2 regions of the Streptomyces coeruleofuscus genome follow, and region 2 is predicted to be linked to the other one. Evidence: riboswitches for the same ligand, from Rfam matches in the RefSeq annotation. Region 2 holds a riboswitch; the other holds the start of a gene.

Region 1 (15,055 bases), on a different contig from region 2:
TGATCACTGCTTCGCCACGCCACAGAGGGCCCCGTCCGGTGTTCGGACGGGGCCCTTCGCGGTGCCCCGTGGCTGGATAGGGTGGACCTCGTTGAGACTCTCGTCCCGTAGTGCGGGACGCCTGACCCTGGAGCGGCTTATGAGCGCTGTGATCCCCGCTGGAGGCGACACCGCGGCGGGCCGCTCCTGGCCCCTGCTGTTGAACGGTCTGCTGGACCGCCGGGACCTGACCGCCGACGACACCGCGTGGGCGATGGACCTGATCATGCGCGGCGAGGCGACGGACGCGCAGATCGCCGGGTTCGTGGTGGCGCTGCGGGCCAAGGGCGAGACCGTCGAGGAGATCGCCGGCTTCGTCCGGGCGATGTACGAGCACGCGAACGTGATCGAGGTGCCGGGCCCGGCCGTCGACATCGTCGGCACGGGCGGCGACGGGGCGAAGACCGTCAACATCTCCACGATGTCGGCGATCGTCATCGCCGGCACGGGTGCGAAGGTCGTCAAGCACGGCAACCGCGCGGCGTCCTCGGCGTCCGGGGCGTCGGACGTGCTGGAGAAGCTCGGCGTCAATCTGGAGCTGCCGACGCACCGGGTGGCCCAGGTCGCCGAGGACGCCGGGATCACCTTCTGCTTCGCGGCGAAGTTCCACCCGGCGATGCGGCACGCGGGCGCGGCCCGCGGCCAGTTGGGCATCCGGACGATCTTCAACGTCCTCGGTCCGCTGACCAACCCCGCGAAGGTACGCGCCCAGGCCGTCGGTGTCGCGGACCCGCGCATGGCGCCGATCGTCGCGGGCGTCTTCGCCGAGCGCGGCCACTCGTCCCTGGTCTTCCGGGGTGACGACGGCCTCGACGAACTGACCACCACCGCCACGTCCCGGGTGTGGGTCGTCCGCGACGGCAAGGTGACCGAGGAGGCCTTCGACCCGCGTGACGTGGGCATCGAACTCGTCCCCGTGGAGGCGCTGCGCGGCGCGGACGCCTCCTACAACGCGGAGGTCGCCCGCCGTCTGCTGGACGGCGAGACGGGCCCGGTGCGGGACGCGGTCCTGCTGAACTCGGCGGCCGCCCTGGTGGCCCTCGATCCCGGCCCGGGGCCGCTGGCCGAGCAGATCCGTACCGGCATGGCGAAGGCGGCCGAATCGATCGACTCCGGGGCCGCCAAGCGGACCCTGGAGCGGTGGGTGGCGGCGAGCAACGCGTAGCGCCGGGTGTCCCGCGATCCGGACTCGGGTTGCGGGACGCCGATCTTTTCGCGTACGTTCTTGATCAGGTCATGAGTGACAGTCATGAGGCCCCGGCCGACTGTCCGGCAACCCTCCGTCCGTGGCGGGGTGCCCCGGGTGAAGACCAGGCCGCAGGCAGCGAGGTCTGTGGCAAGCGCGTGACGAGGAGTCTCTCGTGAACCAGCGAATGCGATAGGGCCGCAGAGCCCCGCCTCCGCACCCCTCTTTCCTTCACCCCCGCTTGAGCCATGTGCTCGCGGGCGGATCACACCTGACTTCACGGGAGTTCCGTCATGTCCGTCTCCACCCTTGCCACCGTCCCGTCCGTCTGTGCCCCGCTGCCCGTCCTGGGCCGGGACGTCACCGTTCCGCTCGTCACCGGTGGCGAGGTCACCTACGCCGCGCTCGACTACGCCGCCAGCGCCCCGGCGCTCCAGCGGGTCTGGGACGACGTCGCCGCCTACGCGCCCTACTACGGCAGCGTCCACCGCGGGGCCGGGTACCTGTCCCAGCTGTCGACCGACCTGTTCGAGAACGCCCGCCGTACGGTCGCGGAGTTCCTCGACTGCCGGGACGGCGACCAGGTGGTCTTCACCCGGTCCACCACCGACTCCCTGAACCTCCTCGCCTCCGCGCTCCCGGCCGGCTGCCAGGTCTTTGTCTTCGAGACCGAGCACCACGCCGCCCTGCTGCCCTGGCGCGACGCCCGCGTCACCGTCCTCGACGCCCCGCGCGGCCCCCGCCAGGCCGTCGAGACCCTGGAGCGCGCCCTCGCCGGAAGGACTGTGTCCATTGAAGGGGGCCACGGCCCGGCCCTCGTCTGCGTCACCGGCGCCTCGAACGTCACCGGCGAACTGTGGCCCGTACGGGAGCTCGCGGCGGCCGCGCACGCCCATGGCGCCCGGATCGTGCTCGACGCCGCCCAGCTGGCCCCGCACCACCCCGTGTCCGTCAAGGACCTCGATGTCGACTGGGTCGCCTTCTCCGGGCACAAGCTGTACGCGCCCTTCGGCTCCGGCGTGCTGGCCGGGCGGGGCGACTGGCTGCGCGAGGCCGAGCCGTACCTCGCGGGCGGCGGCGCCAGCCGCAAGGTCACCCGGCGCACGGACGGGGGAGTGGACGTGGAGTGGCACGACAGCGCCGCCCGTCACGAGGCCGGCTCGCCCAACGTCATCGGCGCCTACGCCGTCGCCTCCGCCTGCAAGGCGCTGACGGAGGCCGGTTTCGACACGCTCGTCGCCCGCGAGCAGTACCTGGTCGCCAAGGTGCGGGAGGGGCTCGCCGACGTCCCCCAGGTGCGGTTCCTGTCCCTCTTCGGGGACGACGCCCCGCGCGTCGGTGTGCTCTCCTTCGTCGTCGAGGGCTGGAACAGCTCGCACTTCGCCGCCGCGCTCTCCGCCGAGTACGGCATCGGCGTCCGGGACGGGCTCTTCTGCGCCCACCCGCTGGTGCGCACGCTGCTCGGCAGCGACCCGCAGACCCAGGGCGAGTGCGGCGCGCCGGAGGCGGCGCCCGGCGAGAAGTCCCTCAACGCCATCCGGGTCAGCTTCGGCGCGGGCACACCGGACGAGCACGTGGAGCGGTTCGTGCGGGCCGTGCGGGAGCTCGTGACGGACGGGGCGCGGTGGAACTACCGCACGGAGGACGGGCGTTGCGTGCCGGACACCTCCGCCTGAACGGGTTCGGACACCAGAGGTAGCCGGGTGCCGAGGACGATCATCCGCAGGGCGCGTTCCGTGGCGTCGGTGAGCAGTTCGCTCGCACGGAGCAGTGCCTCGGCCAGCTCCATCGGGGCGGGCAGGATGGCGTGGCAGGCGTCCACGCCCGGCACCTCGTGCGCGCCCTCGCCGAGCGTGCCCGCCAGGGCCAGGACCGGGCGGCCGTAGAGCTTGGCCCGGCGGGCCACCTCGGCGGGGACCTTGCCGCGCGGCGTCTGGTGGTCCAGGGCGCCCTCGGCGGTGATCACGAGGTCCGCGCCGGCCAGCCGGGCGTCCAGGTCGAGATGGTCCAGCAGCACGTCGAAGCGGGGGAGGAGACGGGCCCCGAGGGCGGCGAGGCCGGCGCCCAGGCCGCCGGAGGCCCCGGTTCCGGGACCGTACCGGAGATTGGTGTCCGGGACGGCGACGTCACGGGTGAGGACGAAGGCCCAGTTCTCCAGTCCGGCCGACAACTGCTCGACCTGCTCGGGCGTCGCGCCCTTCTGCGGTCCGAAGACCCGGGCCACGCCCCGTTCGCCGCACAGCACGTTGTACGGGTTGCAGGCGACGAGCAGCTCCACGTCCGCCAGGCGGGTGTCCAGGCCCCTCGGGTCGATGCGGTGCAGCCGCGTCAGCTCCCGGCCCCCGAAAGGGAGTTCCTCGCCCTGCTCGTCCAGCAGCCGGGCCCCGAGCGCCTGGAGCGCGCCCGCGCCGCCGTCGGAGGTGCCCGAGTCGCCGCAGCCGACGAGGATCCGCCTCACGCCCCGGTCGAGCGCGGAGCGGATCAGTTCGCCGACGCCGTACGTGGTGGTGGCGCCCGGGTCGCGCAGGTCGCGCGGGACGAGGGACAGGCCCGCGACCGCCGCCATCTCCACGACCGCCGTGTCCCCGGAGCCCAGCACGGCGAAGTGGGCGCCGATGGTCTCCCCGACCGGCCCGGTGGCGGGCACGGTGACGATCCGGCCCCCGGTCGCGGCGGCCAGGGCGACGGCCGTGCCCTCGCCGCCGTCCACCAGCGGGACGAGGTCGAGCTCGGCGCCGGGCAGGACACGGCGTACGCCGGCGGCGATGGCGTCGGCGGCGGCCTCCGCGGACAGGGACTCCTTGAACCCGCTGGGGGCTACGACGACACGGCTGAGCATGGGTGGGTCTCCTTTAACGGGTGACGGAGATGCCGAGCAGCGGCCACACCGCGACGGCGAAGAGCAGCACGAGCGCGGCGGTCAGCGGGGCCAGGAAGGCGGACAGCCGCAGCAGGTCGCGCGGGGTGTAGGTGGGGGTGCCGGGGATCTGCGCGAAGAGCGTGACCGGCTTGGCGGAGGCGGGCAGCGTGTGGCAGAAGCCGGCGGCGGCGGTGGAGGCGAGCGCGGCGGCGACCGGGTTGACGCCGACACCGACGGAGGCGGCCACGACGAGCGGGACCAGGACGGAGGAACGGGCCGAGCGGGACTGGAGGACCAGGTGGGCGGCCGTGCTGACCGCGATCACGACCGCCAGGAACACCACCGGGGCGCCACCCGCCGGCAGCCCGGAGACCAGCCACTTCGCAGCTCCCGAGTCGGTGAGCGCGACGCCCATCGCCATCGTCGCCGCCATGAACAGCAGCAGTGACCAGGGGACGGTCTTCAGCGCGTCCTTCAGGCGCACGGTGCCTAGGGCGGGCGAGGAGGCGATGACGGCGCCGATGAGCGCGACCAGCGCGGGCGGCACGCGGTGCAGGGGCTCGCTGCACCACAGCAGCACCACCGTGGCCATGAGCAGGGCGCAGCGCTTCTCGGCCTGGCTCCAGGGGCCGGTGACCGGCTGCTCGCTGTGCCGCTGGATCTGCTCGGGGGTGATGTGGACCGGGCCGCGGCGGTCCGCCCGCCGGGTCGTCGTCAGCAGGACCAGTTCGGCGGCCAGGTGCGAGGAGGCCACGGCCAGCGGCAGGCCCAGCAGCAGCCACTCCGTGAAGCCGATGTGCTGTCCGGTCGCCTCCCACAGCACCGACACGGTGATCAGATGTGCGCCGGCGCCGATCAGGGTCGCCACCGCCGACAGCAGGATCACGGTCGGGAACAGCAGCGCCAGCATCACGACCAGTCGCTTCCGGTCGGCCAGGACCTTGGCGAGAGCGAGGAACACCGGCAGCGCGAGCGCGGCCCGGCCGGAGGTGGCGGGCACCGCGAACGCCGTGACGACCAGGGCCGCCGTCGTCAGGTGCACGAGCTGCCGCACCGTGCGCGCCCCGCTGACCAGGAACACCGCCGCCCGACCCGCGAGCCCGGTCCGGCTCACCGCGGCCGCCAGCACGAACGCGCAGATCAGCAGCCACACCGTGGCGTCACCGAGCGTGCCGAACAGGGTGTCGCTGCTGATCACGCCGGTCACCGTGAGCGCGAGTCCGGCGCCCAGCGCGATGTAGGTGTCGTCGATCGACGTCCCGATCCAGGCGCAGGTCGCCAGTACGAACACCGCGAGCGTGAAACGGGCGTCGGCGCCGAGTCCCGGGAAGTTCCCGGGGACCGCGAGCAGGAGGCAGACGGTCAGTGCCGCGCACAGGGCGGCGGTGGAGCGGAGGTTCAGCGTCACGTCATCGAGGATTCGCCCGGGGGGTGAGCCGTCGATGAGCCGAAGATGAAAGGAACTTCACCAGGGCTTTCCCCGGGCCTTCGCCCGGGCCAACGCCCTGCCCCTCAGCCGGTGGGCAGCCGGTATCCCATCCCGCGTACCGTCTCCACCCGCTCCGCCCCCAGCTTCTTGCGCAGTGTCCGCACGTACACGTCCACGATGTTGGACCCCGGGTCGAAGTCGTACCCCCACACATGGGACAGGATCTGCTCCCGGGACAGCACCTGCCCGGGATGCCGCAGGAACAGCTCCAGCAGCACGAACTCACGGGCCGTCAGGTCGACGGTCCGCTCCCCGGAGCGGGCCCGGCGCGTGCGGAGGTCCAGGCTCAGGGAGCCGGACCTGAGGACCGTCACCTCCGGGGCCCGCGCGGCCGTCCGCAGCCTCAGCCGCACCCGGGCCAGCAGCTCCTCGAAGCGGAACGGCTTGGTCATCCAGTCGTCGGCGCCGCCCTCGAGACCGGCCACCGTGTCCCGTACGGAGTCCCGCGCGGTCAGCACGATCACCGGCACCGTCACCCGCGCCTCGCGCAGCTCGCGCAGGACCGTGAAACCGTCCCGGCCGGGCAGCCCGATGTCCAGGACGACGAGGTCGAAGCCGCCGGTCAGGGCGTACTCGTAGCCCGCGTCGCCGTCGGTGACGACGGTCGTGGTGAAGCCGTTGGAGCGCAGGCCCTTCTCCACGAAGGAGGCGATGCGCTCCTCGTCCTCGACGATGAGGATGCGGTTCACGTGGGGTCCCCTTCCGGTGCCCGGGGCGCGTGCAGGACGAGGGCGAAGGTGGCGCCGCCCCCGGGGGTGCCGTGGAGCCGTACCCGGCCCCGGTGCCCCTCGGCGATCGCCTTGACGATGGACAGACCGAGCCCGGCGCCGGAGCCCCGGGCGCCGCGGCGGGCCGTGCCGCGCCGGAAGCGCTCGAAGATCACCTCGGTGTCCTGGGGCTGCACACCGGGCCCGGAGTCGGCGACGTACAGCTCCAGGTGCGGGCCGTCGGTGCGGGAGCCGATGCGGATGGTCCGGCCGGGCGTGGTGTGCTGCACCGCGTTCTGCGCGAGCTGCACCATGGCCTGGGTGATCCGCTGCGGATCCAGCTCGGCCTCCAGGTCGGCGACCCCGTCGAGCTGCCAGTCGCGTTCGCCGAGCGTGCGGGCCTTGACGTAGACGTCGGCGGTGAGTTCGGCGACCTGGACCGGCTCGGGGGAGACGAAGTCGGGGCGTTCGGCCTTGGCGAGCAGCAGCAGGTCCTCGACGATGCGGCTCATCCGGTCCAGCTCGTCGGTCACCAGCCGGACGGTCTCCTCGCGTTCGGCCGGGTCGTCGCCCATCAGCTCCAGATGGCCGCGCACGATGGTGATGGGCGTGCGCAGCTCGTGGCCCGCGTCGTCGACGAACTCGCGCTGGGCGGCGAAGGCGCGCTCCAGCCGGTCGAGCATGCCGTTGAACGTGTCGGCGAGCGCCGCTATGTCGTCGTTGCCGTGCACCGGGATCCGCCGGGTGAGGTCCTGCTCGGTGAGCTGCGCCGCCGCGGTGCGCACCACCCGCACGGGTCTGAGGATCCGCCCGGCGACCGCCCAGGCGATGCCGACGGTCAGCAGCAGGGCGACCCCGGAGATGCCGAGCAGCGTGCGGAACACGCTGTTCACGCGGGCCTGCTCGCGCTCCGGGTGGAAGGCGACGACGAACGCGGCGTCCGGCTCCCGGCCCTGCTGGGCCACGGTGACCTTGGCCCAGCGGATCTCGCCCTCCGGCCGGTGCAGCACACCGGAGGACGCGGGCGAGCCGAAGATGCGGCGCTGCGCGTCGACGTCCCGGTCCAGGGGCAGGGCGACGGGCACGTCGTGCGGCTGGCGGAGCGGCCGGAGGCTGCCGTCGGTCCTGGTCACCAGGCCGATCAGCTCCTCGTCCGCGTCGGGGTTCTGCCGTTCCAGGAACACCGTCAGCAGCCGGTCCGCGTCGGTGAACGGCCGGCCCGTCCGCGGATCCCCGCCCTGCTCCTCGAAGTTGGCGAACTCGCCGGTCTCCTGGGTGAGCAGACGGTTGATCCGGTTGTCGACGTCCCGCAGCAGGAACGAGCGGGTGGTCATGGCGACGGAGGCGAGCGCGACCGCCATCACGAGCAGCAGCCAGAGCAGGATGCGGACCCGGGCGGAGACGCGCCGGCGGCCGGAGTCAGTTGTCGGAGCCGGCGTCGTCGTCGCCCGGTCCGTCGTCCGATGCGCCCCGGCCGCGGTCGTCGTCGTCATCGTCACTCGCTGAGCTGTCGGTCACGGGAGGCCGCGAGACGCCCTCGTCGCCCGGCGTGGGCTCCGGCGGCGTTGACTTCGCGGGGGGTGTGAGGGTGGAGGTGGGCGTGGTGGAGCTGTTGTCCAGCTCCACCTGCTGGGACGGGACCTTGGGCGCCTCGGGGCTGTCCGCGAGGGCGTAGCTGGTCGCGGCGATGCCCAGCGGGATCAGCACGACCGCGGAGAGGGCGGCCATACGACGGGAGAATGCCATGTGCCTGATCCTGCGGACGGAACCCGGAGCCGATGATGAACCCCGGATGAAGAACTCTTCATCCGGGGTCCGCGCTCAGGGGCGGTTCCTCAGTTGTCGAGCCCGATCGAGAACGCCGCCTCCAGGTCGTGCTGCGAGTAGGTACGGAACGCCACGTGCGTGTCCGTGCCCTCCACGCCGGGGATCTTGCTGATCCGGCCGGGGATGACCTCCGCCAGGTCCTCGTGCTCCTTCACCCGGACCATCGCGATGAGGTCGTAGGTGCCGGTGACGGAGAAGACCTCGCTGACGCTGTCCAGCGCCGCGATCGACTCCGCGATCTCGGGGATCCGGTCCACGCTGGTCTTGATGAGGACGATCGCGGTGATCACGGCTGGTTCTCTCCCTCGGGGGCCGGAGCAGGGGCGGTCTTCACTCTAGTGGGGCCGGCGGGACGGCCGTAGCGGACCGAGGCGTAGCCGAAGCCGAGGCCGAAGCCCACCAGGTGGGCGAGGTAGGCCACGCCCGGGCCGTCCGAGGCCCGTCCGGCCGCCAGCCACTGGAGCGCCGCCCAGAACGGCAGCACGATCCACGCCGGGAAGCGCACCGGCAGGAAGAAGAGGAACGGCAGGAGACTGGTCACCCTGGCCCGCGGGAACAGGTAGAGAAACGCACCGAGGACCGCCGAGATCGCCCCCGAGGCACCGACCAGGGGCTGCTCGGAGTCCGCGTTGACGGCGGCGTAGCCCAGCAGGGCCAGACAGCCGCAGCCGACGTAGAACAGGGTGAACTGCGCCCGGCCCATCCGTTCCTCGGTCATCGCCCCGAAGACGTAGAGGAAGAGCATGTTGCCGAGCAGGTGCACCCAGCTGCCGTGGACGAAGAGGGCCGTCGCGGGGGTGAGAGCCGATCCGGCGGACCCCTCGAACAGTTCTGCGGGGATCACGCCCCAGCGCCGGAAATAGGCCCGCTGCGCGGCGAGCAGGTCGTCGCCCGTGCCGTACGCCGGGTTCAGGCCCGAGCCGGGTCCGGCCAGGAAGACCGCGCAGCACAGGGCGATCAGTGAGTACGTCACCGGCGCCGACGACCCCCGGACCGATCTGCCGGCCCGGACGATCGACGCACTCCACTTGCTGATCATGAACACAGAGCATGACGTAACCGGACGCAACGGCACAGACCGCCTCGCCGCCGTGGACGCGTGGGCGGCGAGGACCCGCCAGGCCGTAGGGTTACGAGCCACACGCACCGGGGATGCCGGTGGCGTCACGGACACTAGAAGGAAAGAGAACAGGCCACGATGACGGTTCCCTTGCCGACCGCCTCGACGCGGTGGCGCTGCGCCCTCTGCGGCAACCTCACGAGGTTCGACGTGACCCGCTCGTCGAAGGTCGTCGAGTACGTCCACCTCGACCTGGCCGGAGAGCCGAAGGTCGAGGAGCGCGAGGTGCTCAGTGAGACCATCGAGTCGGTGCGCTGCCGCTGGTGCAACGCGGTGGACCAGGTGGAACTCGTGGACAGGCCGGGTGCCGGCTCCTGACGGGAGCTGGCCCCGCACAGGCATTGGGGTGTGACGGATGGTGGAGACCACGGGCGGGGGGCCGGGCGACGGCGCCGCCGAGGTGCTCGACCGTCCGCTGCCCGACGGCGTGCGCCGCAGGGTCGTCCAGATCGTCTCCGACGGCTTCGGTTCGCTGACCGTCGGCGAGCTGCCCGCGCAGCTCAGGCAGTACGCCCGGTTCGCCCCGAACCGCCGGGCCAAGTTCGCCGGCAACGCCATGGCCGCGGCGCTGGAGACCGACCCGCTGTTCCGGCAGCGCATCGGGGAGAAGCTCAGAGAGGCCCAGCCGGAACTGACCGGCGCCCTCGACTCAGGCTCCCCGCCCCCGGCCGCGGATCCGCTCGACGTGGCGGCCGCGGCCTACGTACTGCGGCCCCTCGACTGGGTGAAGCTCGTGACCGCCGCCGGCGAGGAGGCCCAGCGGGCCGACGCCGAGCGGGCCGACGAGGAGAACCGGGCCGAGCTGGAGCGGCTGCGCGCCGAGCTGGCCCGGGCCCGTGACCACACCAGGGCCGAGACGGAGCGGCTGCGCACGGAGCTGGAATCGGCCAAGAAGGAAACCGAGTCGCTGCACCGCAAGCTCCGCGCCGCCCTCAGCGACGTCAAGCGCGGCGAGGCCGCCCTGCGCAAGGCGCACGGCGAGATCGAGGCCGTCCGTACCGAGGGACAGGCCCAGGTGTCCGCCGCCGAGAGCGAGACCCGGCGGCTCAAGGCGCGGCTGAGCGAGACCGAGGCCGCCCTGGAGGCGGCGCGCCGGGCGGCGCGCGAGGGCCGCAGCGTCGAGGACATGCGGGTACGACTGCTGCTGGACACCCTGCTGGACGCCACCCAGGGGCTCCGGCGCGAGCTGGCCCTGCCGCCGGTGTCGGTGCGGCCCGCCGAGACCGTGGACGCCGTCGAGCCGGGCCGGATGAGCCCGAAGGACATCGCCGCCCGCGCCCTGTCCGAGAACGACCCGCAGGTCCTGGACCAGCTGCTGGCGCTGCCGCAGGCCCATCTGGTCGTCGACGGCTACAACGTCACCAAGACCGGCTATCCCCAGATGCCGCTGGAGAAGCAGCGCCTGAGGCTGCTCGGGCAGCTCTCGCAACTGGCGGCACAGAGCGGCGCCGAGGTGACGTGCGTCTTCGACGGGGCCGAACTGGCCGCGCCGGTACTGCTCGCGCCGCCGCGCGGGGTGCGGGTGCTGTTCTCGAAGCCGGGCGTCACCGCCGACGAGCTGATCCGCCAGCTGGTGCGCGCCGAACCGCCCGGCCGGCCCGTCATCGTGGCCTCCACCGACCGCGAGGTGGCCGACGGCGTGGCCCGCGCGGGCGCCCGTCCCGTGGCCTCGGCGATGCTGCTGAAGCGCCTTTCGCGAGGCTAGCAACCGTACGGGCGATGCGTAACGTCCGGGCCTGATGCCCGAATTGATGAGACATGTGTGCCACGGTGAGTCAACTGTGCCTCACTGCCTGTGGGTCCAGGGGAAAAGTTGGCCTACCGTGACGCGATTTTTCATCTGAGGATTTGAACTGATCACAGGAAGGTCACTAGGGTCAGGCCCCGAACCTCCGCTCGGGTGATCGCTCACTGGGAGCGTCGGCGGAGGGGCCGAGAAGGAGCTTGTCACCCGTGGCGTCCCACCGTCGTCCCAAGCAGCCGAGCCGCGCACGTGTGACCGTGTTGACCACAGCCGCCGCCGCTGCCGTCGCCTTCAGCTCGCAGGCCGCCAACGCGGCCCCCAGTGAGAAGCCGAGCAAGGACGAGGTCAAGGCCAAGGTCGACAAGCTCTACGAAGAGGCGGAGCACGCCACCGAGAAGTACAACGGGGCCAAGGAGAAGCAGGAGAAGCTCCAGAAGGAGATCTCCACCATCCAGGACAACGTCGCCCGCGGCCAGGAGGAGCTCAACGAGCTCCGCGACAGCCTGGGTCTCGCGGCCGCGTCGCAGTACCGGACCGGCTCCATCGACCCCTCCGTGCAGCTCTTCCTCTCCGCGGACCCGGACGACTACCTCGACAAGGCGTCCACGCTCGACCAGTTGAGCAGCCAGCAGGTCGAGGCGCTGAAGAAGGTCCAGGACAAGCAGCGCGAACTCGCCCAGGAGCGCGCCGAGGCCTCCGAGAAGCTCAAGGACCTCGCCTCCACCCGCACCGAACTCGGCAAGAAGAAGAAGGAAGTCCAGAGCAAGCTCGCCTCCGCGCAGAAGCTGCTCAACACCCTCACCGCCGCCGAGAAGGCGCAGATGAAGGCCGAGGAGGACCGCGCCAGCCGCGACAGCGCACGCGACGCCCTCACCGCCGACGTCCCGCCCGGCTCGGGCCGGGCCGCCGCGGCCTTCGCCTTCGCCCAGAGCCAGCTCGGCAAGCCGTACGTCTACGGCGCCACCGGCATGAGCTCCTACGACTGCTCCGGCCTCACCTCCCGGGCGTACGCCGCGGCCGGCGTGCAGATCCCGCGCACCTCCGAGGCGCAGACCGGAGCCGGCACCAAGATCTACTCGGTCAGCCAGCTCAAGGTCGGCGACCTGGTCTTCTTCTTCAACGACCTGCACCACGTCGGCCTCTACGCCGGCAACGGGCAGATCATCCACGCCCCGCGCACCGGCACGGTCGTCCGCTACGAGTCGATGGACACCATCGGCGGCCCGTTCATGTTCGGCGTCCGCGTCTGACGTTCCGCACGACGGCCCCGACCGGCCCCCGGCGTCTCCAAGATCAGGACACCGTGTCCGCCGTTCGGGCGAATCGCGCCGGCCTCGACTGAGCCCACGCCCCGCCAGTGACCTGCGTCAGTGGCGGGGCGTCGTGCCGCATACCCACGGATGGTCGTTGGCGTCTCCCCGTCGCGGGGCTACTGTCTGCCGCGTTTCCTAGTCCGTCAGCGGAAGGAGAGCGGCTTCCCGTGGGGTCCCATCGCCGCCTTGCACCGTCCGGGTTCGACCGGGGCGCCACTGTCGCGGTCAGCTTGCTTTCCGTCGCGGCCGCCGCCCTGGGCGCGGTACCCGCTTTGGCCGCACCGTACGACGACACCCCGGCCGAGGTGGACCGCCTCTACGAGCAGGCCGAGAAGGCGACCGAGGCCTACAACGAGGCCGACGAGCGCGCCGGCGAACTGCGCGACGAGGTCCGCACCGCCCGGGACCGGATCGCCCGGCAGCAGCAGCGCATCAACTCCATGCGGGAGTCGCTCGGTTCGCTCGCCGGCGCCCAGTACCGGTCGGGCGGCATCGACCCGTCCCTCGCCCTGCTGTTCTCCGACGACCCGGACGACTACCTCGACAAGGCGTCCCGGCTGGACCGCGTCACGGCCCACCAGGCCGGCGAGCTGAAGGAGCTCCAGGAGGCCATGCGCGAACTCGCCCAGGACCGCGAGGAGACCGCCGGCAAGCTCCGCGAACTGGAGAAGAGCCGCAAGGCCGTCGCCGCCCACAAGAAGACCGTCGAGCGGAAGCTCGCCACGGCCCGGCGGCTGCTCAACTCCCTTCCGGACACCGAGCGCGACGCCTACGACCGGGCCTCCCGCTCCGGCCGCGACGGCGTTCCCGACCTCGGCGGCGCCACCGCCGCCTCCGGGCGCGGAGCGGCCGCCGTCGCCGCCGCCCGCAGCGCGCTCGGCAAGCCCTACATCTGGGGCGCCAACGGCCCCTCCGGCTTCGACTGTTCTGGCCTGACGCAGTGGTCGTACGCGCAGGCCGGGGTCTCTCTGCCGCGCACCTCGCAGGCCCAGCGATTCGCCGGCCGGCAGGTCCCGCTGTCCGAGGCGCGCCCCGGTGACCTGGTCGTCTACCGGGGTGACGCCAGCCATGTCGGGATGTACATGGGCAACGGCCAGGTCATTCACGCGCCGTACCCCGGCGCACCCGTGCGCTACGACCCGGTGGGGATGATGCCGGTCTCGTCGGTCACCAGGGTCTGACCGGCGCGGCCGGGCGCCCGTACGATCGGGAACGTGGCTGGTCGAAGGTCGGGGTCCCCGGTGGTGGCGCTCGTTCTGCTGCTCGTCTTCCTGACCGGATGCGGGGGCCGGCCTGCCGCCGACAGCGCCACGGCCGACGTCCAGCGGCTCCTCGACCGGCGGGCCGTCGCGGTCCTCGACCGCGACGAGCGGGCCTACGCGCGCACGGGCACGGCGGCGGATTTCGCCCGTCTGCGCGCGCTGCCCCTCGCCGACTGGGCGTACCGCGTGACCGGCCTGCACCGCACCGGCGACACGGCCACCGCCGACGCCGAACTGCGCTACCGCGTCGCGGGGTACGACCGGGCGCCGGTGACCGCCGGCCGCACCCTGCGGCTCAGCCGCGACGCGGACGGTCGGTGGTCCGTCGACGCCGACCGGCCCGCGAGGAAGTCCGCCCAGCAGCTGTGGGACCAGGGGGCGGTACAGGTCGTCCGGGGCGAGCGCAGCCTCGTCCTCGGTGTCGGGCAGTCCGGCCGGTCGCTGCGCGGCTTCGCGGACCTGGCCGACCGTGCGGTGCCCGCCGTCTCGGAGGCGTGGGGCACGGACTGGGGCCGACGCGTCGTCCTGCTCGTACCGAAGTCACTGGAGGGGATGGCGGGGCTGCTCGGCTCGCCCGCCTCCTCCTACCGCGGGATCGCCGCGGTCACCACCGGCGAGACGGGCGCACCGGCGCAGGCGCCCGCGGACCGCGTCATCGTCAACCCGGACGCGTTCTCACTCCTCGGCACGTTCGGCGAGCAGGTCGTCGTCACCCACGAGACGACCCATGTCGCCACCCGCGCCCACACCACCCCCGCCACCCCCCTGTGGCTGTCCGAGGGGTACGCCGACTGGGTCGGCTACCGGGCCACCGGCCGCACGCCGCGCGAGGCCGCGCCCGAACTGTCCCGCGCGGTGACCCAGGGCCGGATCCCGTCCGCCCTCCCGGCCGACAAGGACTTCGGCTTCACCGGCGACGCGAGCCGTCTCGCCCGGGCCTACGAGAGCGGCTGGACGGCCTGCCGGCTGATCGCCGACCGCTGGGGCGAGGCCCGGCTGGGCGAGTTCTACCGGGCCGTCGGCGAGCACCGGAAGCGCGCCGGGGCGGTGGAGGAGGCGATGCGCGAGGTACTGGGGACGACGCCGGGGGCCTTCTCGCAGGAGTGGCGGGAGTATCTGCGGGTCCAGCTGGGCTGACCCGGCCGTGGCCGGAACGGACCGCCCACTGCCTCATCCCGGCTGTTCGAGCTGTGCGATGGCCTCCCGCAGCCAGGTGCGCTCCGCCTCGCCCGTCGCTCGGGCGACCCGCAGCATGCCCTGGCGGAACAGGTCGTCGGCCTCCTCGGCGCGGACCGGCTTGCCGGACTCGTAGAAGAAGCTCGACGGGGTCTCGAGGAAGTCCAGCCGGCGGCGCAGCACGGCGGCCTGCTCGCGCCGGTCGGGCAGGTGGCGCAGGAACGCCAGGACCGTGTTGAAGCGGACGTGGTCGGTGATCTCGGTCTGCTTCGGGTGGCGCAGCCGCTCCAGCAGTTCCTCGCGGCCCTTGCCGGTGAGGGCGAGGATCCGGC
Region 2 (15,055 bases):
CCGACGGCTCCCCACGGACCTCCGACGGGCGCCCGGGGAAATATATGTGCGCAATCTGACAAAGTTTGCGTTCGGTAGACGCACGTGAAGAACGCAGAAACTCCACTCAATTGTTCAGGTTTGCCTGTGACTTGAGTCACAAGGGGCAGGAATTGTTGACCCTGTGTACCGAGTGGGCAGCGCGCTGTGATTCAGTGGCTGGGAAGCTGCCAGGACGATACGCCGATGAGAACCCTTGATTCGCTGCGAGGTCTCGGGGGGAGGGCGAGCATGGAGACCGAGTCGGAGCCCTACGTCCGCCTTGCGTCCCTGCGACAACTGCACCAGGTCATGGCCGACATGAACACGGCCCGCAGCCTGGCGGACACCCTGCAGACCGTCGCGGAGGGCGTGGTCGCCGCCCTCGGGTACGAGCTGGCGTGCGTGAACCTCGTACGGCCCGACGGCGATCTCGTCGTCGCCGCCTTCGCCGGGAACCCGGCCGCCGAGGCCCTCATCACCGGCCGCGTCGGCTCCCGCGAGTCCTGGGACCGCCGCCTCGGCATGGGCGAGCACTGGGGCGACCTGGTGTTCATACCGCACACCGAGGGCTGGGTCCTCGACGACGACGACGTCCCGCAGTGGTACACCGACGGCCCCGCCCCCCGCTTCGAGGACGAGTGGCACCCGGCCGACCGGCTCTTCGCGCCGATGTACGCGCCCGGCCCCCAGGGCAACGCGGCCTGCGGCGAGCTGATCGGCGTGCTGTCCGTGGACCGGCCGCGCAACGGCCGCCGCCCCGGTGCCTGGGGCCGTGAGGCGCTCCAGATGTACGCCTTCCAGGCCGCCATCGCGATCAGCAACGCCCGGCTGCGCGCCAACATGCAGCGGGCGCTCGTCCGGCTGGAACGCGAGCAGCAGGCGCTGCGGGCCAGTGAGGAAAGCTTCAGGCAGGCCTTCGAGTACGCCCCGTCCGGCATGGCCATCGCCGAGATGGGCGGCGACCAGCACGGCCGGATCCTGCGCACGAACGACGCCCTGTGCCGGCTGCTCGGCCGCCCCGCGTCCGCGATGCGCCGCTACTCGTTCTCCGACCTGGTCCACCCCGAGGACATAGGCACGCTCCTGCGCACCTCCGCCGAGGGCGGCCGCGCCGAGCTCCGCCTCGGCCGGCGGGACGGCACCTACGTCTGGGTCAGCCTGCGCAACAGCGTGGTCGCGGACGCCGCCGACGGCCCGCGCTTCCTCCTCACCCACGTCGAGGACATCGAGGAGCGCAAGCGCCGCGAGCTCCAGCTCGCCCACCGCGCCTCCCACGACTCGCTCACGGGCCTGCCGAACTCCGCCGAGCTGCGCTCCCGGCTGTCCGCCCGGCTGTGCCAGCGCGCGGCGACCCCGCACCCTGGCGTCGTCGAGTCCCACGACGCGGCCTACGGCCACCCCGCCTTCGACGCGATCGGCCACGCCTTCGACTTCGGGCCGAGCACCGAGCCGTTCGACGCCTACGACCACCATGTGCACACCGTCGCCCCGGACGGCGACCACGACGACGGCACCAAGGGCCTCGCCGTCCTCTTCTGCGACCTCGACGGCTTCAAGTCGATCAACGACCGGTTCGGGCACAACGCGGGTGACGCGGTTCTCATCGAGGTCGCCCGCCGGCTGAGCAACGGCGTCCGCGACGGCGACACCGTCGCCCGGCTCGGTGGTGACGAATTCGTCATCCTCGCCGACGGGCTCGGCCGCGCCGACGCGCAGGACCTCGCGGTCCGTCTGCGGAACGAGATCATCCAGCCCATCCGCGCCGAGGGGCGGGCCGTCCGGGTCGGCGCCAGCTTCGGCATCGGATGGGCACACTGTGGAATGACGGCGGACGAAGTGTTGAAATCCGCTGACGAGCGGATGTACGTCGAGAAACGATCTCGTCCCAAACAACACAGACGCGCGGGCTGAGCCCCAGGTCAGCGAGTGGATGCGGTCTGAGTCACCCGTTTGGGTCACTGGGAGCGGGTAGGCTCGCTCTCTCACGACCCGTACCGCATGCACCGCACCTGACTGAGGAGACCAAGGGATGACGCCCGGCAACAACGGCGCGAGCACGCCCGAGGACGACGACCCGTTCGGTTATCTCTACGCCGACGGGCAGGCCAACGGGGCCCAGCCGCCGTCCGGGGGCTACGGCTACCCGAACTCGGTCAACCGGGTGCGGGCGGTCGGCACACGCCAGTACGGCCAGCAGTCGCAGAACGCGCAGACGGCGCCCTACGGGCAGGTCCCGCAGCAGCAGGGCGGCTACAACCAGCCGAACGCGCACTACGCGGCACCGGAGACGCTGCCCGGCGGTGCCCCCACCACCCAGCAGCAGATGGTGGGCGGTGGCGGTGGCCGGGGCGGCCGCGGCCCGAACACCAAGGGCCTCCTGATCGGCGCGATAGCCGTGGTCGCCGCGGTCGTCATCGGCATCGGCGTGGCCATGCTGGGCGGCGACAAGGACAAGGACGAGCCCGACAACCAGGCGGGCACGACTCCGACCCAGTCCGAGGAGTCGAAGCCGAGCCCTTCGACCAGCAAGGCCGGAGCGGCCAAGCAGGATCTCCCGGAGACCGACGCGAAGGCCCTGCGGCTCAGCCCCGGCATGACGACGGCGTCCGACTTCAAGGGCGCGAAGGCCGACGGCGGGGTCTATGTGACGGGCTTCAACCAGGTCGGTGCCAAGGTGACCTGGACGGTCGACGGTATCGAGAAGGCCGGCAGCTACCGGCTCAACGTTTACTACGGCGTCCCCGGCACCGACGCCGACGCGACTGTGGTGGTCAACGGCAAGGCCAACACCCAGCCCCTGGACATGCGCAACTTCGGGAACACCCCCAAGGGCAACTGGGAGCAGGGCTGGAAGAGCACCTGGGCCATCGTTAACCTGACCAAGGGCACCAACACCATCGAGCTCGCCTGCAACGAGGGCAACAAGTGCGATGCGGTGCTCGACCAGTTCTCCCTGGCCCCGCCCAAGGGCTGACACGATCGGCGCTTCACCACGGCGGTCGTCCTCCTGCACGACGCGGGAGGGGACCCGCCGTCGTTCTGGCGCGACGGGCTCAGGTCACGCGACCCGGCCCCACTCCAGGCAACGCGTCGCCGCGTACCTCTTCTTGCCACCCCAGTTCACCTCGTGCCAGCGGTTCTCGGTGGGCGAGCTGCTGGTGCACTTGTAGTTGCCGCCGTCCACCGCGCTGCACCCGGCGACCCAGCACTTCACGATCTTCCCCTTCTTGAGGGTGCCGACCTTCCGGGACGTGGTGCTGGGCTTCTCGCGGATGGTGACGTCCCTGACGTCACTCCAGCCACCGCCCCAGTCCTGCGCGACCGCCGGGCCCGTGACGACCGAGGCGGCTGTCGGAGCGGCCGTGGCCGCCGAGTTCATGGTGGCGACGAGACCCACGGAGGCAATGCCGGCCATGGCAAGCCTTGCGATCTTGTTCAACGGTAGTTCCCCCAACAAGAGGTCGATCTTGGTCGCTTGTGATCCTAGGCGACAAGGGCGGTACAACTAAGCGATTTCGAGCGGGTGTTCGTCAGGCCGCCGACGCCTCGCCGGTCACCGCCACCCGCCCCAGCAGCTCCTCGTACACCCCCCGGTCGAACTCCCCGGCCACCGGCGCTGCCACCGTCGCTGCCGACAGGGCCACCGCCCGGATCAGACGATCCGGCCACGTGAGGTGTTCGACCAGACCCGACAGCAGCCCCGCGACCGCCGAGTCGCCCGCGCCCGTCGGGTTGCCGCGGACGGAGGTCGGTGGGGTGGCTCGCCAGCGGCCGTCTCGGGTGACTGCCAGGAGGCCCTGGGGGCCCAGGGACGCGACCACCGCGCCCGCGCCCCGGCGGCGGGCGTCCTGTGTGGCGCGCAGGGGCTCGTGGGAGCCGGTCAGTTCCGCCAGTTCGTCGGCGTTCGGCTTGATGATGTCGGGGCGGGCCGCGACGCCCCGGCGCAGGGCTTCGCCGCTCGTGTCCAGGAGGACCGGGATTCCGGTGGTACGGGCCGTACGGACCAGGCCGGCGTACGCACCGACCGGCACGCCGGGGGGCAGGCTGCCGCACAGGGCCACTGCCGAGGCGGAGGGGAGCAGGTGCTCGTAGGCCTCCTGGAAGGCCGACCACTCGGTGGGCGTGATCACCGGGCCCGGTTCGTTGAGCTGCGTCGTGTCGCCGGTCTGCTCGTCGACCACGGCGATCGTGCGGCGGGTGGCACCCGAAACCGGGACCAGCGCGTCCGCCATGCCCGGCACCGCCGCGAGCAGCTCCTGCACGACCCGCCCCGTCGCCCCGCCCGTGAAACCGGTCACCGTCGTCTCGTGCCCTAGGGCGGCCAGGACCCGGGCCACGTTGACGCCCTTGCCGCCGGGGCGTTCCGTCACCTCGGAGACGCGGTGGGAGGCGTGCGGCCTGAGGGAACCTACGCGGTAGGTGATGTCGAGAGCGGTGTTCAGCGTGACCGTGAGGATCACCTGGGCCGACCTCCCCCCGGACGCGCTTGTTTCCGTGAACGTTCCCTGATCATGCCAAAGAGACGGCTGTCGGCCCAGTCCTGGAGTCGGCCACCGTCTCCCGACTGGGGGATGGATCAGCCCAGTTGGGGACCGACCACCCATTCACCCCGGCGCATCACGCCCTTGAGGTCGTATGCGGAGTCCATCAGCAGCAGGTCGGCGTACTTCCCGGGCTCCAGTGAGCCGATCGTGTCGGTCATGCCGAGCAGGCGGGCGGGCGTCGCCGAGAGTGCCTGCACCGCGTCCTCGACGGACAGGCCGTCGACCGTGACCGCCCGCTTGAAGGCGCGGTCCAGGGTGAGGGTCGAGCCGGCGATCGAGCCGCCCGCCACCAGGCGGGCCACGCCGTCGGCGACCTCCACCTCCAGCGGGCCGAGCCAGTAGCGGCCGTCGCCGAAACCGGCCGCGTCCATCGCGTCCGTGATGAACGCCACCCGGTCCGCGCCCGCGCGGTGGAACGCAAGCTGGAGTGCGGCGGGGTGCAGATGCGTGCCGTCGTCGATCAGCTCGATGGTGATCCGGTCGTCCTCCAGGAGCGCGGCGATCGGGCCGGGGGAGCGGTGGCCGAGCGGCGGCATCGCGTTGAAGAGGTGGGTGGCGACCGTCGCGCCCGCGTCGATCGCCTCGACCGTCTGCTCGTAGGTCGCGTCGGTGTGGCCGATCGCCGCGATCACGCCGTGTTCGGCCAGCAGGCGTACGGAGTCGATGCCGCCGGGCAGCTCGGTGGCCAGCGTGACCATCTTCGCCCTGCCCCGGGCCGCGTCGATCAGCTTGCGGACCTCCGCCGGGTCCGGGTCGCGCAGCAGTTCCTCGGAGTGCGCGCCCTTGCGGCAGGGGGAGATGAACGGTCCCTCGAAGTGGATTCCGGCGATCTCGCCCTGTTCGGCCAGCTCGCTCAGCAGGCCCGCGCGCTCGGTGAGGAAGTCCATGTCGCCGGTGACGGTCGAAGCGACCAGGGTGGTCGTGCCGTGCAGGCGGTGGGTGTGGATGCCCTTGAGGATGTCCTCGACCGACCCGGAGGTGAAGGAGGCTCCGCCGCCGCCGTGGTTGTGGATGTCGACGAAGCCGGGGAGTACGTAGTGGCCGGTCACGTCGATGACCGGGGCGTTTTCGGGGGCCGCTCCCGTGATCCGGGTGCCGTCGATGGTCACCTGGCCGTTTTCGACCGGTCCTGTGGGGAGGACCACGGTTGCGCCGGCGAGGACCGTGGGGACTTCTGACGTTGCGGGGTGCGGATGGTTCGTGGCTGGTCGCGCAGTTTCCCGCGCCCCTGGGTGGGCTGCCATCAGGGCGTTACCTCCATACGGTCGGTCGATGCCAGAAGATCCCAGGCCAGCAGGCCCGCCCCCAGACAACCGGCGCTGTCGCCCAGAGCCGCGGGGACGAGTGACGGCTGTTTCTGGAAGGTGATGCGGCGACGGATGGCTTCCCGTAGCGGCGTGAACAACGTCTCCCCCGCCTCCGCCAGCCCGCCGCCGATGATCAGGGTGCGGGGATCCAGCAGAGTCAGGGCCGTGACCAGGCCGTCGGCCAATGCGTCCACGGCGTCCTGCCAGACCGCCCGAGCCCTCGGATCCCCCGACTCGACCGCCTTCGCGCAGTCCGCCGCGTCCGCGCCCGGGTCGCCGGAGGCCGTCGCCCAGGCCTCGCTCACGGCCGCCGCCGAGGCGAAGCGCTCCAGGCAGCCGCGCTGCCCGCAGGGGCACTCGGACCCGCCGGGGCGTACGACGATGTGGCCGATCTCGCCCGCGAAGCCGTGCGCGCCCGCCTCGACCCGGCCGTCGACGCCGATGGCGCCCGCGATGCCGGTGCCCAGTGCCACGAACAGGAACCGGTCGGCGCCCCGGCCCGCGCCGACCCGACCCTCGGCGAGGCCGCCGGTGCGCACGTCGTGGCCGAGGGCGACCGGGACGCCCAGCCGCTCCGCCAGCAGGTCGCGCAGGGGGACGTCGCGCCAGCCGAGGTTCGCGGCGTAGGCGGCGACGCCCCGCGCCTCGTCGACGATGCCGGGGACGGCCACGCCGGCGGCGGCCGCGGGCGTGCCGAAGTGCTCGGCGCCGTACGCGCGCAGCTCGGCGGCGAAGCCGAGGATGCCCGCGACCACGGCGTCCGGTCCGCGCTCGCGTCCGGTGGGGCGGCGGGCGCGGTGCAGCAGCTCGCCCCCCGGTCCGGCCAGGGCGGCCTTCATTCCGGTGCCGCCCACGTCGAGGGCGATGACATGTCTCACGGGGACAGTGTGACCCGGGGACCCGCAAGAGGTCTAGTCCACTCACGTGGTGTAGACCTTATTCCGATTATCGAAAGCTTTCGTTGGCGGTCACGCCAGGGTTGGGGAAGAACAGCGGTGCAGCGGCGGCGGATGGCAGGAACGATCGCGGTGGTGTCCGCGCTGGGCATGACGGCGGTCCTCGGCGGCTGTGGCGTGACGGGCGGCTCCGCCGACGTGACCCTGAAGCTGGTCGCCGCCGACTACGGCGACAGTGCGGCCAACAGTTCCAAGAAGTACTGGGACAAGCTCGTCGAGGAGTACGAGGCCGACAACCCCGGGGTGAAGATCGACGTCAGCGTCTACTCCTGGAACGACGTCGACCGAAAGGTCAGGGAGATGGTCGCCGCCGGTGACCCGCCGGACATGGCGCAGATCGGCGCGTACGCCGACTACGCGGCGCAGAACCAGCTCTACAAGGCCGACGACCTGCTCTCCATACCCGTGCAGGCCGACTTCGTCGGGCAACTGGCCTCCGCGGGACAGGTCAAGGGCGTGCAGTACGGCATGCCGTTCGCCTCCTCCACGCGCGTGCTCTTCTACAACAAGACCCTCTTCGCCAAGGCCGGCATCACCCCGCCCGAGACCTGGGACGACCTGGCCGACGACGCCGAGGCGCTCAAGGACGAGGGCGTGAAGTACCCCTACGCCCTGCCCCTCGGCCCGGAGGAGGCCCAGGCCGAGACGATGCAGTGGATGCTCAGCGGCGGGGGCGGCTACGCCGACACCGTCGGAAGCTACGGCATCGACTCCCCGGAGAACATCGACACCTTCACCTGGCTGAAGAACGAACTGGTCGCCAAGGACCTGACCGGGCCGGTCGCGCCCGGCGAGCTGAACCGGGCCGCCGCGTTCTCCGCCTTCGCAGAGGGCGAGGTCGGCATGCTCAACGGCCATCCGTCCCTCATGAAGATCGCCGCCAAGCGGGGTGTCGAGTACGGCATGGTGCCGACGCCGGGCAAGGAGGGCCCGAGCAAGTCCACGCTCGGCGTCGCCGACTGGATGACGGCCTTCCGGAAGAACGGCCACCGCGACCAGGTCGGCGACTTCCTCGACTTCGTCTACAGCGAGAAGAACGTGCTGGCGTTCTCCCGCGAGTACGACCTGCTGCCGGTCACCAGCTCCGCGTCCGCGACCATGGCCGCCTCCGGCCGGGACCGGCACCTCAAGCCGTTCCTGGAGGAGCTGGTGGCCTCCGAGCTCTACCCGGTCGGCAAGACCTCCTGGGCCGACGTCAGCGCCCAGGTCAAGAAGCAGATCGGCAAGGCCGTCGCCCCCACCGGCAGCCCCTCGGGCGTCCTGGGCCACCTCCAGGCGGCGGCGACCCGGGCGGAGAGCGCGGAGTAGTCCCGCTGTCGGTGGCGGGCGCTACGGTGCCTGGCATGGACGAGGACACGGGTGACGAGCGGCTCGGGCGCAGGGAGCGGGACATCCTCGCGCTCGAACGCCGCGGCTTTTCCGGGCCCGGCGCGAAGGAGCGGGCCATACGGGAGGAGCTGGGCCTCGCCCCCGTGCGCTACTACCAGCTCCTCAACGCCCTGCTGGACGACCCCCGGGCCCTGGCCCACGACCCGGTGACGGTGAACCGGCTGCGGCGGATACGGGAGACGCGCCGGGCGGAGCGCTAGGACGCGTCAGCCGAGCCGGTCCGCCAGTGCGCGCAGCAGGCTCACGACACCCTCCGGGCCGTCCACCACCACGTCCGCCCGTTCCCTCAGCTCGGTCACCTCGTCGCTGCCGCTGCACACCAGCAGGCCCGGGGTGCCGTCCGAGCGGAGCTTGTCGACGGCCGAGTAGGCGGGCAGGTCGCCCAGGTCGTCGCCGGCGAAGAGGACCGACCCGGCGCCGATCTCCCGGGCGAATCCGGTGAGGGCGGCGCCCTTGTCCATGCCGGGCGGGCGCAGCTCGAGGACCATCCGGCCGGGCTCCACGATCAGTCCGTGGCGGCCCGCCAGCCCGGCGAGCGGTTCGCGCAGGGAGTCCAGCGCGGCCTGCGGATCGGCGGCCCGGCGGGTGTGCACGGCCACCGCCCGGCCCTTGTCCTCGATCCAGGTGCCCTGCGACGCGCCGAACCGGTCGAGGAGCTCGTGCAGCTCGGTGCGGACCGCGGCGACGCCGGGATGCGGTTCGGGGGCGCTGATCTCGCCGGTGCGGGCGTCCCAGCGTTCGGCGCCGTAGTGGCCGAGGACCACGAGGTGCTCCAGGCCCGGGACGTCGGCGAAGCCGCCGTTGCGCACCGCGACCTCGGCCGGCCGTCCGGTGATCACCGCCACGGCGGCCACCTTCGGCGCGAGCGCGGCCAGCGCGGGTACGGCTTCCGGGTGGGCCCGGGCCCGCTCGGGGTCGGCCACGATCGGCGCGAGTGTCCCGTCGAAGTCGAGGCCGATCAGGGCCTTGCCCGGGCGGGCGAGGAGGACGTCCAGACCTTCTCGTCCGGCTTTCGTGGTGGGCGCCGGCAGCGGGGAGCCCGAGGGACCGGTCATCGGCGATCAGCCCCTCAGCGCGTCGAGCTGGTCCAGGAACCACTGCGCCGGCGGCAGTGCGGTCGCCGCCGCGGACAGCCGCTTGCTGCGCTCGGCGCGTTCCTCCGGGCGCATCGAGAGCGCCTCGTGCAGGGCCGCCGCCGTCCCCGTCACGTCGTACGGGTTCACCACGAGTGCGTCCTCGCCCAGCTCCTCGAACGCCCCGGCCTCCCGCGACAGCACCAGCGCGCAGCCCGCGTCGGAGACGACCGGGACCTCCTTGGCGACGAGGTTCATGCCGTCCCGGATGGGGTTGACGAGCGCCACGTCGGCCAGCCGGTAGGCGGCCAGGGAGCGGGCGAAGTCGTCCTTGAGGTTGAGTACGACCGGGGTCCACCCCGGCGTCCCGTACTCGGCGTTGATCTCCTCCGAGACCCGCCGCACCTCGGCCGTGTAGTCCCGGTAGACCGCGAGGTCCTGCCGCGAGGGATAGGCGAAGGCCACGTGCACCACGCGCTCGCGCCACTCGGCGTGGGTCTCGAGGAGCCGGCGGTAGGCCAGCAGGCCGCGCACGATGTTCTTCGACAGCTCGGTGCGGTCGACCCGGACGATGGTGCGGCGTCCTTCGCCGATCTCCTCCCGGAGTGCGGCCATCCGCTCCTCTACGTCCGCCTCGTGCGACCGCTTCCGCAGGAAGTCCGCGTCGGCCCCCAGCCCGTGCACGCCGATCCGCGTGCCACCGAGCCCGCCGGCGAACTGCTCGGCGCACGCGGTGAACGCGTCCGCCCAGCGCTGTGTGAGGAAGCCCAGCCGGTCCGCGCCCAGCATGCCGCGCAGCACCTGCCCGGCCACGTCGTCCGGCAGCATCCGGAAGTACTCGGGCGGCGCCCACGGCGTGTGTGAGAAGTGGCCGATCCTCAGGTCCGGCCGCAGCTCGCGGAGCATCCCCGGCACCAGCGTCAGGTGGTAGTCCTGCACCACCACCGCCGCGCCCTGCGCCGCCTCCTCGGCCAGCGCCTCGGCGAACGCCCGGTTGTACGTCTCGTACGACGTCCACTGGCGCCGGAACTCCGCGTCGAAGACCGGCTCCAGCGGCGTCTGGTAGATCATGTGGTGCACGAACCACAGCACCGAGTTCGCGATGCCGTTGTACGCGTCCGCGTGCACGTCGGCCGGGATGTCCAGCATCCGCACGCCGTCCTCGCCGACGCCCCGCCGGACCGCCTCCCGGTCGCCGTCGGACAGAGCCGAGCACACCCACAGCGCGTCCGCGTCCGAGCCGATCGCGGACAGCCCCGAGACCAGCCCGCCACCGCCCCGCTTGGCGTCCAGCGAACCGTCGTCGCCCACCGTGTAGGAGACCGGGCCACGGTTGGAGGCCACCAGCACCTGTGCAGCACCGTACGTTGAAGCCATAGCCCTCAACCTAGCCCGGGCCGGAAACGCTCAAACGTACGGACCTGACCCACCCGGCCGAAAACGGCCCCGGTCAGGCCGCCCTCCGGGCCTGGTACTCGGCGATGTCCACCATCGGCGGACGTTCCTCGGTGTCCACGGAGTAGGTGCGCGGCTCGAAGCCGTCGCCGCCCCGCTCGAACTGCGTCAGGGACGGCCGGATCAGGTGCCCGCGGGCCAGCCGCAGCTGGGCCGTGCGGTAGATCGCGGCGGCCATCCGGCCCAGCGCCTGCCCGTCCTGGTGCCGGTGCTTGCGCACGCCGATGTCCACCTGGGCGAGGGCGTCCAGGCCCACCAGGTGCAGGGCGTCGACCAGCATGCCCAGCTCGACGCCGTACCCGACGGGGAACGGCAGCTGTTCCAGCAGCGAACGGCGGGCCGCGTACTCGCCGCCGAGCGGCTGCACGAAGCCGGCGAGCTGCGGCCAGTGCATGTTGAGCAGCGGGCGGGCCATCAGCTCCGTGACCCGGCCGCCCTGCCCGGCCGCGCCGCCGAGCGGACGGTCGTACATGCCCTTCACCAGGTCGATGTCCGGGTCGGTGAGCAGCGGGCCCACGATCCCGGAGACGAAGTCGGACGAGAAGTCCCTCAGGTCCGCGTCGATGAAGCAGACGATGTCCCCGCTGGTGACCAGGAGGGACCGCCACAGCACCTCGCCCTTGCCGGGCACGGCCGGGACGCGCGGGAGGATCTCGTCGCGGTGCACCACCGTCGCGCCCGCGGCGGCGGCCACCTCCGACGTACGGTCGGTCGACCCCGAGTCGACGACGACGAGCTCGTCGACGAGCGGCACCTGCCGCATCAGGTCGTGGCGGATGACGGCGGCGATGTCGCCGACCGTCTCCTCCTCGTTCAGCGCGGGCAGCACGACGCTGACCGTCCGGCCCGTGCGTTGCTTGGCGGCGAGGATCTGGTGGAGCGGGCGATCGGTCGCGGACCAGGAACGGGTGCTCAGCCAGCGCTCGACTTCTTCCAGCACCGTGGCGGCTCCTCTGCGTACTCTCGGCGGGACGGACTGTGAGCCATCTCGCGGTTCGGACGACTATCTCAACTGTCCTGGTCGTCGGTTACAGTCTTGAACAACGCGGATGACCATCGCATGTCCGGGGTCAGCCGTTGTTTACAACCGAATACAGCTCATCCAGAGGGGCAGAGGGATACGGCCCGATGAAGCCCCGGCAACCCTCCAGCCGATACTCGTAGGTCACTGTCGACCGCTCCGCGAGGTCCCGGCTCGGGAAGGTGCCAAATCCGTCTCACGGCGAGATGCGTCGTGAGGAAGATGAGGAAGGGCCTCGCCTCACATGGCTGTGCAGACTGTTGCAAGCACCACTGACTCCACCGTAGACCTCGGTCCCGCCGCGGCGCTGAGCTGCCGCGAGTGCGGTCACCGCGTACCCCTCGGCCCGGTCTTCGCGTGCGAGGAGTGTTTCGGTCCGCTGGAGATCGCCTACGACTTCTCGGCCTACGACACCGAGGAACTGCGCAAGAAGATCGAAGCGGGACCCGCGAACATCTGGCGCTACGCCCCGCTGCTGCCGGTCCCGGCCGACGTGGCGACCAAGCCGAACATCAACCCGGGCTGGACCCAGCTCGTCAAGGCCGACAACCTCGCCCGCGAGCTGGGTGTCGACGCCGGCAAGCTCTTCATCAAGGACGACTCCGGCAACCCGACGCACTCCTTCAAGGACCGTGTCGTCGCCCAGGCCCTGGAGGCCGCCCGCGCCTTCGGCTTCACCACGCTGTCCTGCTCCTCCACCGGCAACCTCGCCGGCGCCGTGGGTGCCGCGGCGGCCCGCGCCGGCTTCCGCTCCTGCGTGTTCATCCCGCACGACCTGGAGCAGGGCAAGGTCGTCATGGCCGCGGTCTACGGCGGCGAGCTCGTCGGCATCGAGGGCAACTACGACGACGTGAACCGCTTCTGCTCCGAGCTGATCGGCGACCCGGCGGGCGAGGGCTGGGGCTTCGTCAACGTCAACCTGCGGCCGTACTACGCCGAGGGCTCCAAGACCCTGGCGTACGAGATCTGCGAGCAGCTCGGCTGGCGGCTGCCCGACCAGATCGTCGTGCCGATCGCCTCCGGCTCGCAGCTCACGAAGATCGACAAGGGTCTTCAGGAGCTGATCAAGCTCGGACTGGTCGAGGACAAGCCGTACAAGATCTTCGGCGCGCAGGCCGAGGGCTGCTCGCCGGTGTCGACGGCCTACAAGGCCGGCCACGACGTCGTACGCCCCCAGAAGCCGGACACCATCGCCAAGTCGCTGGCGATCGGCAACCCGGCGGACGGGCCGTACGTGCTCGACATCGCGCGCCGCACGGGCGGTGCGGTGGAGGACGTGAACGACGAGCAGGTCGTCGACGCGATCAAGATCCTCGCCCGGACCGAGGGCATCTTCGCGGAGACCGCCGGTGGTGTGACCGTGGGCGTGGCGAAGAAGCTGGTCGAGAACGGGGTGCTCGACCCGTCGTTGACGACCGTTGTGCTGAACACGGGCGACGGTCTGAAGACGCTGGACGCGGTGGCCGGGACCGGGCTCACTGCGACCATTCGGCCGAGCCTGGACTCGTTCCGTGAGGCTGGGCTCGTCTGATCGTTGTCTGCTGCGGGCCGGTGGGGCTGGTCGCGCCCACGCGGCGGAGCCGCACATCGACACAGCCCCGCGCCCTTGAGGCCTGAATCCCACCGGAGGTTTTGAAGTATGAGCGTCACCGTTCGCATCCCCACCATCCTGCGTACCTACACCGGCGGCCAGGCCGAGGTCGCCGCCGAGGGGGCGACCCTCGGCGAGGTCATCGCCGATTTGGAGAAGAACCACACCGGGATCGCCGCCCGGGTGCTGGACGACCAGGGCAAGCTGCGCCGGTTCGTCAACGTGTACGTCAACGACGACGACGTGCGGTTCGAGCAGGGGCTGGAGACGGCGACGCCGGACGGTGCCGGGGTGTCGATCATTCCCGCCGTCGCGGGTGGCTGAACCGGTCGACCGGCTTGATTATTACCTTCGGTAACGGCGGTTACTGAGAGCTCATCGAATTGCCCCCTCCGTGAGAGAAGCGGAGGGGGCAATTCTGTGTGATTGAGCGCGGTACAGTTGGGGAACGCAGCGCCGATCTCCTGATCGGGAGCCCTTAATTCCTGCCGCGCGCCCGACAAGATGTAGCCAAAGTGTGTGCGTCTTTCGCGGCTTTTGTTCCTTTTGTGTGGCCCGACTTGCCCTGAAGTCGGGCGAATTCTCCCCACATTCCGGATCCTGCGCGTCCAGAATTCTCGTCCGATTGACCTGTTGCAGACGGCAGTTGGACAGATACATTCAGCCGCGGTCGACGCGTTCCGGCGCACGCCCCCAACCGTGGGGGGTGAGGTCTGACCCGGGTCCGCGAAGTGTGGATCTGTGCAAGGGCCAGTAATAGGGGAGTTAGGCATGGCTCAGGGCACCGTCAAGTGGTTCAACGCGGAGAAGGGGTACGGCTTCATCGCGGTCGACGGTGGTGCGGATGTTTTCGTCCACTACAGCGCGATCCAGATGGACGGCTACCGCACCCTGGAGGAGGGCCAGCGGGTCGAGTTCGAGATCTCGCAGGGCCAGAAGGGACCGCAGGCCGACATGGTTCGCGTCTCTGCCTGAACGCGCACCACGACCAAGCGCAAGCGACCGGTCTTCTCTGAAGGGCCCGCACCCCCCGGGGTGCGGGCCCTTCGACCTGTTCGGGGCCGGTGGCCGGGGTGGCGGGCGCTCTTCGGGCGACCTCTCGTCGAGGGCCGCCGCGCCCGAAGGTGCCTCGGAGTCCGCCGCCCGGGTGCGCGGATATGAGCTCGCGCCCGGACCGGCTCGCGCGGGCATTACGGCCGCCGTGGGTCGTCGGTCCAAGCGTTTCCCGGCCCGCTCGCGTCGGCCTCACCGCCGCGGTGGGCCGTGGACCAGGTCTTTTCCCGGCTCGCCCGATCCGCCGTGGCGCTGTCGGCGGCCTGTGGCCGAGCCGGGCGCGCCCTGTTCGCCGGGGGCTGAGTGCCCGCTCGAACCGTGGGAGTCGCTTGCACTCGCCATGCCCGAGTGCTAATCATTGCGTTAGCACTCTGAAGGTGAGAGTGACAACGTAAGGACCGGGTCGGTGAGGCCCGCAGGCCAGGTGGGAAGGAACCACGGGGTCAGCGAGCCGTCCGTCGCGGGCGCGGGCGCGGTCCGAAGTAATCACCCCCAGTCCTGGAGGGACCACTTCACATGGCCAAGATCATCGCGTTCGACGAGGAGGCGCGGCGCGGCCTCGAGCGCGGCATGAACCAGCTCGCGGACGCCGTCAAGGTGACGCTCGGCCCCAAGGGCCGCAACGTCGTCCTCGAGAAGAAGTGG

The links. A riboswitch is a leader RNA that binds a small molecule or an ion and turns the genes downstream of it on or off. The one in region 2 is predicted to bind S-adenosylmethionine.
Region 1: it holds a riboswitch for S-adenosylmethionine, as region 2 does, so the genes downstream of both, ABFX81_RS26340 (aminotransferase class V-fold PLP-dependent enzyme) here and thrC (threonine synthase) in region 2, are expected to answer to the same signal.

What each region holds. Positions count from the first base shown of each region.
Region 1 is NZ_BAAASE010000007.1:7,316-22,370, forward strand. Features, by position in the region: gene qcrB (cytochrome bc1 complex cytochrome b subunit) at 1-3, shown strand, start outside; gene trpD (anthranilate phosphoribosyltransferase) at 140-1,204, shown strand; SAM riboswitch class IV at 1,272-1,388, shown strand; gene ABFX81_RS26340 (aminotransferase class V-fold PLP-dependent enzyme) at 1,519-2,901, shown strand; gene ABFX81_RS26345 (glycerate kinase) at 2,856-4,064, opposite strand; gene ABFX81_RS26350 (SLC13 family permease) at 4,078-5,493, opposite strand; gene ABFX81_RS26355 (winged helix-turn-helix domain-containing protein) at 5,598-6,263, opposite strand; gene ABFX81_RS26360 (sensor histidine kinase) at 6,260-7,774, opposite strand; gene ABFX81_RS26365 (small secreted hydrophilic protein) at 7,701-8,027, opposite strand; gene ABFX81_RS26370 (Lrp/AsnC family transcriptional regulator) at 8,117-8,398, opposite strand; gene ABFX81_RS26375 (rhomboid family intramembrane serine protease) at 8,395-9,147, opposite strand; gene ABFX81_RS26380 (hypothetical protein) at 9,307-9,546, shown strand; gene ABFX81_RS26385 (NYN domain-containing protein) at 9,584-10,933, shown strand; gene ABFX81_RS26390 (NlpC/P60 family protein) at 11,182-12,222, shown strand; gene ABFX81_RS26395 (NlpC/P60 family protein) at 12,453-13,466, shown strand; gene ABFX81_RS26400 (hypothetical protein) at 13,500-14,684, shown strand; gene ABFX81_RS26405 (PadR family transcriptional regulator) at 14,718-15,055, opposite strand, start outside.
Region 2 is NZ_BAAASE010000006.1:430,307-445,361, reverse strand. Features, by position in the region: gene cdgB (diguanylate cyclase CdgB) at 271-1,932, shown strand; gene ABFX81_RS25505 (carbohydrate-binding protein) at 2,051-2,995, shown strand; gene ABFX81_RS25500 (hypothetical protein) at 3,080-3,436, opposite strand; gene ABFX81_RS25495 (hexose kinase) at 3,552-4,481, opposite strand; gene nagA (N-acetylglucosamine-6-phosphate deacetylase) at 4,598-5,812, opposite strand; gene ABFX81_RS25485 (ROK family protein) at 5,809-6,750, opposite strand; gene ABFX81_RS25480 (extracellular solute-binding protein) at 6,883-8,136, shown strand; gene ABFX81_RS25475 (DUF3263 domain-containing protein) at 8,172-8,417, shown strand; gene otsB (trehalose-phosphatase) at 8,424-9,272, opposite strand; gene ABFX81_RS25465 (trehalose-6-phosphate synthase) at 9,279-10,667, opposite strand; gene ABFX81_RS25460 (glucosyl-3-phosphoglycerate synthase) at 10,741-11,685, opposite strand; SAM riboswitch class I at 11,841-11,995, shown strand; gene thrC (threonine synthase) at 12,011-13,297, shown strand; gene ABFX81_RS25450 (ubiquitin-like small modifier protein 1) at 13,406-13,681, shown strand; gene ABFX81_RS25445 (cold-shock protein) at 14,129-14,332, shown strand; gene groL (chaperonin GroEL) at 14,927-15,055, shown strand, end outside.